DNA from 2 places in the Microbulbifer sp. YPW1 genome. Region 2 is predicted to be linked to the other one. Evidence: riboswitches for the same ligand, from Rfam matches in the RefSeq annotation. Region 2 holds a riboswitch; the other holds the start of a gene.
What was found. Region 2 has a riboswitch for thiamine pyrophosphate ahead of thiC (phosphomethylpyrimidine synthase ThiC). Riboswitches for the same ligand answer to the same signal wherever they lie in the genome.
Positions count from the first base shown of each region.

Region 1: it holds a riboswitch for thiamine pyrophosphate, as region 2 does, so the genes downstream of both, HUW35_RS01350 (TonB-dependent receptor) here and thiC (phosphomethylpyrimidine synthase ThiC) in region 2, are expected to answer to the same signal.

Region 1 is NZ_CP055157.1:285,373-291,299, forward strand. It holds gene HUW35_RS01325 (RpiB/LacA/LacB family sugar-phosphate isomerase) at 1-206, opposite strand, end outside; gene HUW35_RS01330 (DUF6064 family protein) at 371-1,048, opposite strand; gene HUW35_RS01335 (aldo/keto reductase) at 1,072-2,004, opposite strand; gene HUW35_RS01340 (hypothetical protein) at 2,017-2,418, opposite strand; gene HUW35_RS01345 (LLM class flavin-dependent oxidoreductase) at 2,411-3,409, opposite strand; TPP riboswitch at 3,540-3,655, shown strand; gene HUW35_RS01350 (TonB-dependent receptor) at 3,710-5,839, shown strand; gene HUW35_RS01355 (hypothetical protein) at 5,869-5,927, shown strand, end outside.
Region 2 is NZ_CP055157.1:3,144,644-3,150,570, reverse strand. It holds gene thiO (glycine oxidase ThiO) at 1-917, opposite strand, end outside; gene thiC (phosphomethylpyrimidine synthase ThiC) at 1,105-3,030, opposite strand; TPP riboswitch at 3,155-3,253, opposite strand; gene HUW35_RS12830 (aldehyde dehydrogenase family protein) at 3,406-4,773, opposite strand; gene HUW35_RS12825 (sulfite exporter TauE/SafE family protein) at 4,805-5,578, opposite strand; gene HUW35_RS12820 (thymidine phosphorylase family protein) at 5,899-5,927, shown strand, end outside.

The DNA.
Region 1 (5,927 bases), 1.7 Mb from region 2:
CTCACCACGAAGTCTACCGCCTTCGAGTTCAGCAGCAGGCTGCCCATGATGCCGAGGTGGATGTAGGTCAGGCGGTGATCGTTGTCGTCGCTCATACCGGTGTTGTACACGGTGTGGCCCAGTTCGCCGGCGACGTCCTGCAACTCTTTCAGCACGGTGGCGTTTTTAGACGCCTGGCTGAATTCGTTCATCAGTGCGATTTTCATAAATCGGTCTCCAGTTGTCCCCGCGAGCGGGGAGGAACGCGGATCGCTATCGACAACCGTACAAGAAACGAACAAAACGGGCCGATGCGGGCTTATTTTCGGTCCGGGGATTATATGTGTTTGGCCGATTAATAAAAACCGGTCAGGCAGGTTTGCAGAGTGCTTCAAGCCTGATTGCGTAATGTGACAGGCCATGCCCCGCCAATCAGGCCACCGATTGCCGCCGCTAGTACTGCAAACAGTGCTGTATACCAGGGTGCCTCAAGCACCTGCAGGGTGAACGCCGATAAAATGATCCACAGCATAGGTATCGCGCACGCAAGCCACTGCACCCAGCCGCGCAGAACAATCAGTAGCAGGCCGAGGGTAGCCACGGCCGTGGGATCCGGGTGCAGGCCGAAGACTTCCGCCTGCTGCCAGCCTATGCCGAGCACCGGCACCAGAAGGGGAAACCCCAGCAAACCCACCAGCGCGATCAACACACCGGTTGTGGCAACGCCAGGTGCAGCCGCCGGGCGGCTGTTACTGCCTGTCAGGGCAAGCACCAGCAGCGCCCCGCCTTGCAACAGCCACGCCCAGCACAGGTAGCGCCCAATCCAGTTCAGGTTGGCGTAACGCTGCTCGAAATAAGCGATAGCGACAAATACCCACAGCGGTGCCAGCAGCGCCAGCGCCGGTCGACCACGGCCGCGCAAGGCCAATATCAGGGCCACAAAGCCCGCGGCCAAGGTAAAAAGCTGCATTGGCCAGAAGCTCTCCCCCATGCGCGCGAGCAGACGGAAGTAGACGTCCGGGGCGAAGGGAATAAAGTCCCGCAGTGCGTAGCTGCTCCAGTCGCTCATGGCGCTTGCTCCCGATGATTGCCCTACAGGGACTCGATGAAGGCCGCCATTTTCTGCCGGGTTTTCTCGTCCACAAGCGGGGCCCGGCCAGCGGCCATATTTTCATTCATGTGCGCGACCAGGGAGGTGGCGGGTATCGCGCAGTTGACCGCGGGGTGGCTGACGATAAATTTCAGCAGGAAGTCCGCCCAGGTCTGGCAACCACACTCCACAAGTGCCCACTCCGGTAGTTGCTCCCGCCGTTTCAATCCCTTGATCAGACTGCCACCGTCGTAGGGTCGGTTGGCAATCACCGCGATCCCCTTTTCCCGGGCCAGAGGCAACAGACGCGCTTCGGCTTGCCGGTGGGTGATATTGTAGGTGAGCTGCGCGAAATCGATCTCGGTACCGGCCATCACCCGCTCGAATTCCTCGTGGCGGCGGCCGTGAGAGGTGGTGATGCCCAAATAGCGGATAACACCACTGGATTTGAGTTCCCGCAGCACGGGCAGGTGCTGCTGCCAGTCATCGAGGTTGTGCACCTGCACCAGATCAAACGTTTTCAAACCCCAGCGCCGCGCGAGGCTCGCCACTTGCTCACGCGTGGTGCCGCCGGCGGGACTCCAGACCTTTTCCGCACTGAACAGGGATTTCGGCACCCCCAGTTGCCGCAACGCAAAACCCAGGGTGTCCGCGGCGGAACCGTACATGGGGGAAGAATCTACCAGCCCGCCACCGCCGGCGAAAAATGCTTTCAGCACCCGGGTACGCGCCGCGAGCAACTCCGGGTCATCCCCTACATTGAAGGTGCGCCAGGTGCCCATACCGATGACCGGCAGCGGCTCACCACTCGCGGGAATCGGCTTGCGTTGCATTGCCGAGTCTTGGGCCGAAAGAAGACGGGGAAATCCCCAGGCACTGATCACACCGGCGCTCAGCATTTTGAGAAATCGGCGGCGCAAGAACTGACCTTCCATGGTTTTTCCTCTTTAGCGATAAGCCTCGAATGTCTGCGGTCGCACTATGGCGGTCGCGAGAATCAGAACGAAGCAGCCGAGCACAAAAACTTTATTCACAAACCAGTTGCTGCGCCAGATATCCCATTCCGGTTGTGCCAGAAATAACAGGAACTTGCTTACAATTATCAGGATTTCTACCACCGACATGCCAATGGCCAGGGCGCGAAGATATCCGGGTCTCTGCAACAATGCCCAGCCAAGCCACAAGTGCGCGACAGGCCACAGGTCCCAGTACACATACGTGTTCCAGGGCAATCCACTGGTCAAAGCAAAGGCCACCGGAAACAGGTATTTGATAAACAGTGTCCACGCCACCAGCACAAACAGGAAGTGCGCCAGAAACAGCCGCCAGGATGACCAGTGGTCAGCCATCGACACGCTCCCGCAGCACCTCCGCCGCCAGCTCGAAGGAACGCAGCCGCGCCGTGTGATCGTAGATAGCTCCGGTGACAATCAGCTCATCGACCGCAGTGCGCGCGACAAAACGATCAATCCATGCCGCCACCGTATCGCGTGTGCCCACCGCGCTCTCCGCCAGGGCCTGCGCCACCTGCATGCGCTCGGCGGGCGGCGCGATGGATTCCGGGTCGTCCACCGGCGGCTTGATCTTGCCGGGGGTGCCCCGGCGCAGGGCAACAAACTGCTGCTCGATGGAAGTCATCAGCTTGCGTGCCTCGTCGCCGTCATCTGCGGTAAATACATTGATCGCTGCGGCTACATAGGGGGCATCCAGGTGCTCGGAAGGCTGGAACTGCTCGCGGTACAGATGCAGCGCCTGATCCAGCATGGCCGGAGCGAAGTGCGAAGCGAAGGCAAACGGCAGCCCCATCGCCGCCGCCAACTGGGCGCTGTACAGGCTGGAGCCCAGCAGCCAGACCGGTACCTGCAACCCTGCTCCGGGCACCGCGCGCACCCGCTGCCCGGGTTTTTCAGGGGCAAAGTAGTGCAGCAGCTCGCGCACATCCTGCGGAAACTGATCCGCCGCATGCAGGGGATCCCGGCGCAACGCCGTCATGGTAGCGCCATCGGTGCCCGGCGCGCGCCCCAGCCCCAGATCCACACGATCGGGATAGAGCGCCGCCAGGGTGCCAAACTGCTCGGCGATCACCAGTGGTGCGTGATTGGGTAACATGACGCCACCGGCGGCGACGCGGATCCGCTCTGTGCCCGCCGCGATGTGCCCCAAAGCCACCGCGGTAGCCGCACTCGCCACACCGGTCATATTGTGATGCTCGGCCATCCAGTAACGGTGGTATCCGAAGCGCTCCGCATGCTGTGCCAGATCCAGAGAGTTCATCAGTGCCTGGCGGGCGTCGCTGCCCTCGGTAATCGGAGAGAGGTCCAGTAGTGAGAATGCGCGCATAGCAACTCCTTAACGCGTTTGGCCTTTCGTATCTTGTCAAATAGGCGTATCAGATATGACCATCCTATCCAACCTGTTCTCCGTGCACACCCCAGTTCCGGCGCCAATCAATATCTGATAGCATCGCGCCCGCAAACCTAAGGGGTGGCTTACGCCTGAGATGCTGCAGGATCCGCGAGGATTCCACAGCAAACCCTTGAACCTGATCCGGTTAATACCGGCGTAGGAATAGGTAGTCCTCCAGCTCCCCTCTTCACGTCGCGCACCGGGTCTCTTTCATTTCCCTATCGAGAGAGAGCCATGAATTTCAACCACGCTATCAAACCACTGACATATTCGATCGGTCTTGCGATCGCACTCACCAGCACCTCCACCACTGCGGAGAGCGCCATCGAGGAAGTGGTTGTCACCAGCCAGCTGCGAGAGGCCAGCCAGCTCGACACGCCAACCAGCGTGAGTGTGCTGAATTCCGCGGCAATTGAAACCCGCGGCGCAAGCAACCTCGAGCAGCTACTGAACCTGGCCCCCAATGTGAATTTCTCCAGTGGCGCCTCTCGCGGGCGTTTCGTACAGATCCGCGGAATCGGCGAGCGCAGCCAGTTTATTGACCCGGTGAACCCCTCCGTGGGCCTGATCGTCGACGGTATCGATTTCACCGGCCTGGGCCTCGCCGCCAGCACCCTGGATATGCAACAGGTAGAAATCCTGCGCGGCCCGCAGGGAACGGTATACGGCGCCAACGCGCTGGCGGGCCTGGTCAACATGACCAGCAATGCACCCAGCGCAACCCCGTTTGCCAAAGTGTCTGCAGAGGCCGCCCAGTATGGCGCCCATACACTGTCCGCGGTAACCAGTGGCTCGCTGTCCGAGCAGCTGAGCTACCGCTTTGCCCTGCAGAATCAGCAGTCCGACGGCTATGTGCACAACCGTTACCTGGGCCGCAAGGACACCAACAACATCGATGAGACCGTGGGCCGCGGCAAGCTGCGCTATCAGGCCAGCGATGACCTGCAGCTGGACTTCACCGTTTTCTATCTGGATGCGGACAACGGTTACGATGCCTTCACCCTGGATAATTCCCGCAATACCCTGTCCGACCAGCCCGGCTGGGACCGCCAGGAAACCCTCGCGGGCGCGATCAGCAGCCAGTGGAGCGGCAGTGATCTGTTCACTCTGAAATCTGTACTGAGCGCCGCCAGCTCCGACACCGAATACGGCTACGACGAGGACTGGACCCACGTCGGCTTCCACCCCTGGGAGTACAGCTCCACAGATAACTACCTGCGCGACCGCGACAACCTGAGCGCGGACGTGCGCCTGGTTTCCACCAATGACAGCCTGCTGTTTGGCGGCAGTACCGGCTGGGTGGCCGGGGTTTACCTGCGTAGCGAGGAAGAAGCCCTGGAGCGCAATGCCAGCTTCGCCAGTCAGTTCGACACCGACAACGCGGCGATTTACGGACAGCTGAATAGCGCAATAGGTGCGCGCTTTGAACTGATTACCGGCCTGCGCCTGGAACAGCGCAGTGCGGATTACGCGGACTCCCTCGCGGTCACCAGCGACACCCGCGAAGACCTGTGGGGAGGCAATATCACCCTGCGCTTCAGCGCCAGCGACACCACCATGGTCTACGGCACCCTATCCCGCGGATACAAGGCGGGTGGCGTTAACGGGCGTATCATCTCCGCCTCTGCCGGCAATCCGGATATCGGCAGCGACACTTTCCTATTCGATACCGAAAGCATGCTGAACTACGAGCTGGGGGTAAAAGGCGACTGGCTGGAAAACCGCCTGCAGGCCCAGGTCGCCGCCTTCTACCAGGACCGCAGCGATGTCCAGGCCAAGCAGTCCATTTTCAATCCGGAGGATTTTTCCTTCGACGATTACCTGGCAAACGCAGCCGGAGGCCACAGTACCGGTATCGAAGCTGAAGTCACCTTTCAGGCAAGCGACGCCCTGCAACTGTTCGCCACTTTCGGCTGGCTGAATGCGGAATTCGAGGACTTTATCAGCAGCACCCACGTGGATGCCCGCGATGACAACACTGGTGAAACCTCGCTGGTCAGCCTCGAAGGCCGCGATCTGGCCCACGCCCCCAACTATCAGTTCTTCACCGGTGCCGAATATGCACTGACAGCGAACCTGATGTTCCGCGTGGAAGTGGAAGGCAAGGACGACTTCTATTTCTCCAACAGCCACAACGAAAAATCCACCGCCTATGAACTGGTCAACGCGCGTCTGACCTACCGCGGCGATGACTGGGATATTTCCCTGTGGGGACGCAATCTCACCGATGAGACAATCTACACCCGCGGCTTTTATTTCAGTAACCAGTTCGGTAACAACCCGGCCAATGGCTACGCGCCGGATGCCTACTACCAGCTGGGAGAGCCACGTGTGGCGGGTGTGTCCGCGAGCTATACTTTCTGATTTCCCGAAAAGAACCGGAGCCGAACACCATGGAATCTCCTGATGAACCGTCCTTGAAGCTGTCTGTGGAAATCAGCATGTACCCGCT
Region 2 (5,927 bases):
CAGTTGACGCGGGTCTCGATAACCCGCGCTTCGGCGAACGCAGGATGGATCGAGTAGAGGGCGCTGGAGAGCTCCATGGTGGAACGCAGGGAGATCGGCGAGAGGTCATCGCTTTCGATTTCGGTGGCGCCGATAACGGTGCGGTTGTTTGCTCTGGGCACGGCGTAGAGCTGGTATCTTGGATGCAGCAGTCGCACCGGTCGCTGAAGTTGCACCTCCGGTGTTTCCACGACCATGACTTCACCGCGCACGCCGCGCAGTCCCTGGATCTGGCTGCGGGCGCCGAGTCCGCGGGTGTCAATGACCAGGTCGAATGACTCTGAGCCGCCGGCGCTCTCTATTTTTCCGGGGCAGCACTCTGCGGGGGTATTTTCACGGAGTTGAACGTGATTTTGCTTGAGTGCTTGCAACAGTGCGGGGAGCAGTTTTCTGTTGTCTATGTCGGCTTCGCTGGCGAGAAACAGCCCCTGATCGAAGCGTTCCAGTTCCGGCTCCAGGTTTCGCAGGGCGGGGTTATCCAGCCACTGCAGTTGCCCGCCGCTTTCTCTCCCGAGTTTTGCGTTGAGTTCCTGCTGGAATTGCAGAAGTTCGTTGCGGTCCTGAGGGTGGGCGATAAGGACGCTGCCGGATTGGCGGTAGTCGACCTGGCTTCCGGTTTGGTGTTCCAGTTGCTTTACCCACTGGGGCCAGTGTTGCAGGCTTTGCATGCCCAGCTCGTAGATGGGCAGCGGGCAATGGAACAGCTCCGAAAGCGGGGAGATCATGCCGGCAGCGGTGTGGCAAGCGCCCCCAGGAGTTTCCAGGCTGCCGGATTCGAACAATGTAATCCGATGGCTTTTTTCGGAAAGTCGCCAGGCTAGGAGACGGCCCATCAGGCCGGCGCCTGCTATTGCGATGTTTAGTTCGGCTTGTGCCACAGCATAGTTCCGGGGTTCGTTGTCGGCTAAATTAGGGCGGCAGCGCTACGGGTAAGCCTTTGCCAGACACACCGTGAACCCATCCATGGGGGACTCTTCTGCGAGGTCCCTCTCGCAGAAGGTCTGGCAAAGGCTTACCCGCATCGCTGCCTTCGCTTTTGACGCTGCGCTTTCTATCGGTTCGGGGTTACCCCTTGTGATAAATCTCTGCGCCTAGTTCTTTGAACTTGATGGACATTTCTTCCATACCCTGCTCCGCTTCCTGCTTCGCTGCCTCTAGTTTTCGGGAATAGTCACGCACATCCTGAGTAATTTTCATCGAGCAGAATTTCGGCCCGCACATGGAGCAGAAGTGGGCGACCTTGCCGGATTCCTTCGGCAGGGTTTCATCGTGATACATGCGTGCGCGTTCGGGGTCGAGGCCGAGGTTGAACTGGTCTTCCCAGCGGAATTCGAAGCGGGCTTTGGACAGAGCGTCATCGCGCTTGTAGGCACGTGGGTGGCCTTTGGCCAGGTCGGCAGCGTGGGCGGCAATTTTGTAGGCCATGAGGCCTTCCTTGACGTCTTCCTTGTTCGGCAGCCCGAGGTGTTCTTTGGGCGTGACGTAACACAGCATGGCGCAGCCCATACTGCCGATCATGGCGGCGCCGATGCCGGAGGTGATGTGGTCGTAGCCGGGAGCGATGTCGGTGGTCAACGGGCCGAGGGTATAGAACGGGGCGCCGTGGCAGTGTTCCAGCTGCTCGTCCATGTTTTCCTTGATCTTGTGCATGGGCACGTGGCCGGGGCCTTCGATCATGGTCTGTACGTCGTGCTTCCAGGCGATTTCAGTGAGTTCACCGAGGGTGTGCAGTTCGCCGAACTGGGCTTCGTCGTTGGCGTCGGCGATACAGCCGGGGCGCAGGCCGTCGCCCAGGGAGAAGCTGACATCGTAGGCTTTGAGAATTTCACAAATGTCCTCGAAGTGCGTGTAGAGGAAGTTCTCCTTGTGATGTGCGAGGCACCATTTGGCCATGATGGAACCACCGCGGGAGACGATTCCGGTGACGCGCTTGGCGGTGAGCGGGACATAGCGCAGAAGTACGCCAGCGTGGATGGTGAAGTAGTCCACGCCCTGCTCTGCCTGTTCAATCAGGGTATCGCGGAAGACTTCCCAGTTGAGGTCTTCGGCAATGCCGTCAACTTTTTCCAGGGCCTGGTAAATCGGCACGGTGCCAATAGGTACCGGAGAGTTGCGCAGGATCCACTCGCGGGTCTCGTGGATATTCTGGCCGGTGGACAGATCCATGACGGTATCGCCGCCCCATTTGATGGACCACACCAGTTTTTCGACTTCCTCTTCAATCGAGGAGGTTACCGCAGAGTTGCCGATATTCGAGTTCACTTTACACAGGAAATTGCGGCCGATAATCATCGGCTCCAGTTCTGTGTGGTTGATATTCGCGGGAATAATCGCGCGGCCTTCGGCCACTTCGCGGCGCACGAATTCCGGGGTGATTTTCGGCGGAATATAGATGCCTTCACGGGCCTTTTTATAATCCGCATCGCTCAGTTGTTCGGCAAGTGCGGCGCGACCCATGTTTTCGCGGATGGCGATAAATTCCATTTCCGGGGTGATGATACCCTGACGGGCGTAGTGCATCTGGGTGACGTTTTTGCCCGCTTTCGCTTTGCGTGGTGCGGGCAGGTTGTCGAAACGGATATGGTCGAGTCCCTGATCCGCCATACGTTTCTGGCTGTATGCGGCCTGACGGGTTTCAAGGATTTCACTGTCGCCGCGGGCTTCGATCCACTGTTGACGCAGTTTGGGCAGACCATCGCGGACGTTGGGTTTGTAGTCCGGATCAGAATATGGGCCAGCGGTATCGTAAACCTGGAGCGGTTCGTTGGGTTCAAATACGGGGTTGTTTTCATCGCCACCGACAAGGCTCTGGCCGAGGCAGATTTCACGCACGCCCACGTTTACGCCCGGATGTTCACCTTGTAGATAAACTTTGCGGGAGTTGGGGAATTGCTGGGCGGTGAGGTTATCCAGAAAATCTTTGGCGCTGTCGCGCTGGGCACTGCGGCTGCTTTTGCTGGCTTTGTTCTGCGGTTCTGCGACTTGAGACATACTGACCCCTTGCGTCGTTTCCTGACGCATTTTCCATAAATGGTTCCGTGAATGGATTGCCGGGGGTGCGGTAGAGGTGAGCAGTTTTTGAGCGCAGCGTGATAAAAGTGGCGCTCAAAATGTAGCGAATTCAGATCTTGTTTCCTACGCGGGGGTTACCCCGATCAGGTTCAACGGATCTCGCAACAGCGATCTCAGCCCGAAGGCACTCCGACAAGTTGGGGCCGAGTATAGTAGTAATGTGACCAGAGGGACAAGTCTTTGAGCGTCGTTGGCGGCAGACTGCGCCCTCTGGTCCTTGGTAGACTTTGTAGCACGCTCAGTTGCGGCCGCCCAGTACCCAGCCTTCGATTCAGGCTATGGACTTTGAGAAAATTAAATTACCAGTGTTTTCTGATAGCTCATTTCACGAATCGCATAACTCACCCCTTCCCTGCCGACACCGCTCTCTTTTACGCCGCCAAACGGGAAGTGTTCGGCGCGGAACCCGGGGCCATCGTTGACTGCAAGTAGGCCCACATCCAGCTGGTTATAGAGTCGCTTGGCCAGTGCGAGGTTTTGAGTAAATACACCCGCCTGCAGGCCGAAAGGGGAGCTGTTGATCAGGGAAACCAGCTCTGCCTCATCCTCAAATTTGCGCAGCGGCACCACAGGGCCGAAGGTTTCTTCCGCAACGAGTTCGGCATCGTCGGCAATATTGTCGAGAATCGTCGGCCACAGGATATTGCCTTCGCGCTTGTGGCCAAACAGGACGCGGGCGCCTGCATCGACGGCGGCCTGGATACGCCCTTCGACTTCATCCGCCGCAGCAGTATGGATCAGCGGGCCGACGAAGGTTTCTTCTTCAGCCGGGTTACCGACCTTGAGTTTGGCGGTGGCAGCCACCAGTTTTTCGGCAAAGGCGTCGAACACTGCACTGTGTACAAACAGACGTTTGGCCGCCGTACAGCGCTGGCCGGCGGTGGCGAAACGCTGGTTGATAGTGGCGCCGACGGCGGCGTCGAGGTCGGCGTCTGGCATGACGATCAGGGGGTCGTTGCCACCCAGTTCAAACAGCATTTTTTTGTAGCCGGCATTGGCAGCAATGGCGTTGGCCGCGGCAGTGCCGCCGGTGAAATTGATCGCGTGGATTTCCGGGTGGGATACCGCATAGCTGGTAGCATCGATATCCGGAATCAGCATTTGCAGGACAGATTTGTCCATGCCCGCGGCATAACAGAGTTCTACCAGCAGTTCTGCGGAGCGCTTGTTCTGTGGGCCGGGCTTGAACAGAATGGTATTACCCGCGGCAAAAGCAGGGCCGATTTTGTGCACCGCGATATTGATAGGGAAGTTGAACGGCGTAATACACAATACAGAGCCCAGGGGCTTCCACAGCACTACGCCAATTTTCTCACGCATGGGCGGATAGGCATCGGAGTCCAGCGCTTCGCCGTTGATACTGCGGGCTTCCATGGCACTGGCCAGTGCAGTGTTGTAGGCGCGGTCGATTTCCACACGGCTATCGCTGATGGTTTTGCCGGTCTCTTCGGTAATCAACGCTGCCAGGTCTTCCTTGCGCTCCTGAATCAACCGGGCGAGCTTGAGCAGAATATTCGAACGCTCAAATGCCGGAGTCGCCTGCTGGGTCCCGCGCCCCTGTTTCAAGACTTCAATCGCAGCCTTCACATGCTCGCGGGTGTGGAAGTCGTAGGCTTCAATCTGCTCGCCATTGAAAGGATTGATGATCTGGTAATCGGCCATTGTGTGTACCTGTAGTGTGAGCACCTGATTTTTATTGTGCTATTAACTGGTAAATAATGCGGGCGCCGGCGATCACGAGTGCCGCGCGCATCAAATTGAAAAACAGTTCGCTGTCGATTCGATTCAGCAGGGCAATACCAATACGCGTACCGATCACTGCGGCGACAGTGAGCAGCAGAATCAGCCCCAGATGGTCGGAAAACGCAAAGCCCAGATAGATGAAGGCGGGCACTTTGAGCGCATGACACCAGGCCTGCATAACCGACTTGTTCGCAACAATTTCCTTCGGGCTCATATCCTTGCGCACAAAGAAAGCCGCCAGTAGTGGATCTACCGCGCCGGCGATAATACCGAGGGTGCCAGTGGCGATACCCACCCAGAAAAAATTACGCGCTTTAAGGCGTATTTCCGGTAGCTTCTTGGGCTTGAAGACGGTGTAAAAGATCAAGCCGGCGAGGAGAATCAGCGGTAGTTGCTGCCAGTCGAGATTGGCAAGCCCCAGGGTCATGGCAGCGGAGCCGAGGGTGCACCCCACAAAGAACGGAATACACTGGTCCCAGCGGATATGCTCACGCACGTAGACGATACGGGCCAGGTTGTTGAGCAGCTGTACGGCACCGTGAATAGGCACCAGCATACGCAGGGGGATGGCCACATTGAGGGCGGCAAACATCAGGATACCGCCTGCCCCCCCAGTTACCGCGGAGATAAACGCGCTGACCACACACACCAGCAGCAGCACGCCCAGCATCAGACCGGAATTCTGGCCGGGTAACAGATTGAACAACTCTCCCAGCTCTGCCAAAGCCGACCTCGCCCGTCTTGTGTGAATTGGTTGGTTTACGCCGCAGCGACCCCTTTACTGGTCGGTTTTTCAGCGATGCCCAGTCTACGCTCAGGACAGGGGCAAACCCAGTAGTCACGGGCCCCAAACTGGTTAATTAGGGACTCCACCCGATTCCTGAAGGGGGGACTTTACACTGCTTTCATGAAGCCCGACACCAGTACCGCCATGCACGAAATCATCACCGAAGCACACACCGAGAGGTTCATCTACCACCTATAATTTACATCCACCGGGCGTTATTGCCACACGGCAAAATTAGGGGAATCAGGGACCACGCTATGGGCCGGGCACTGCCGCTGAAAGCCTA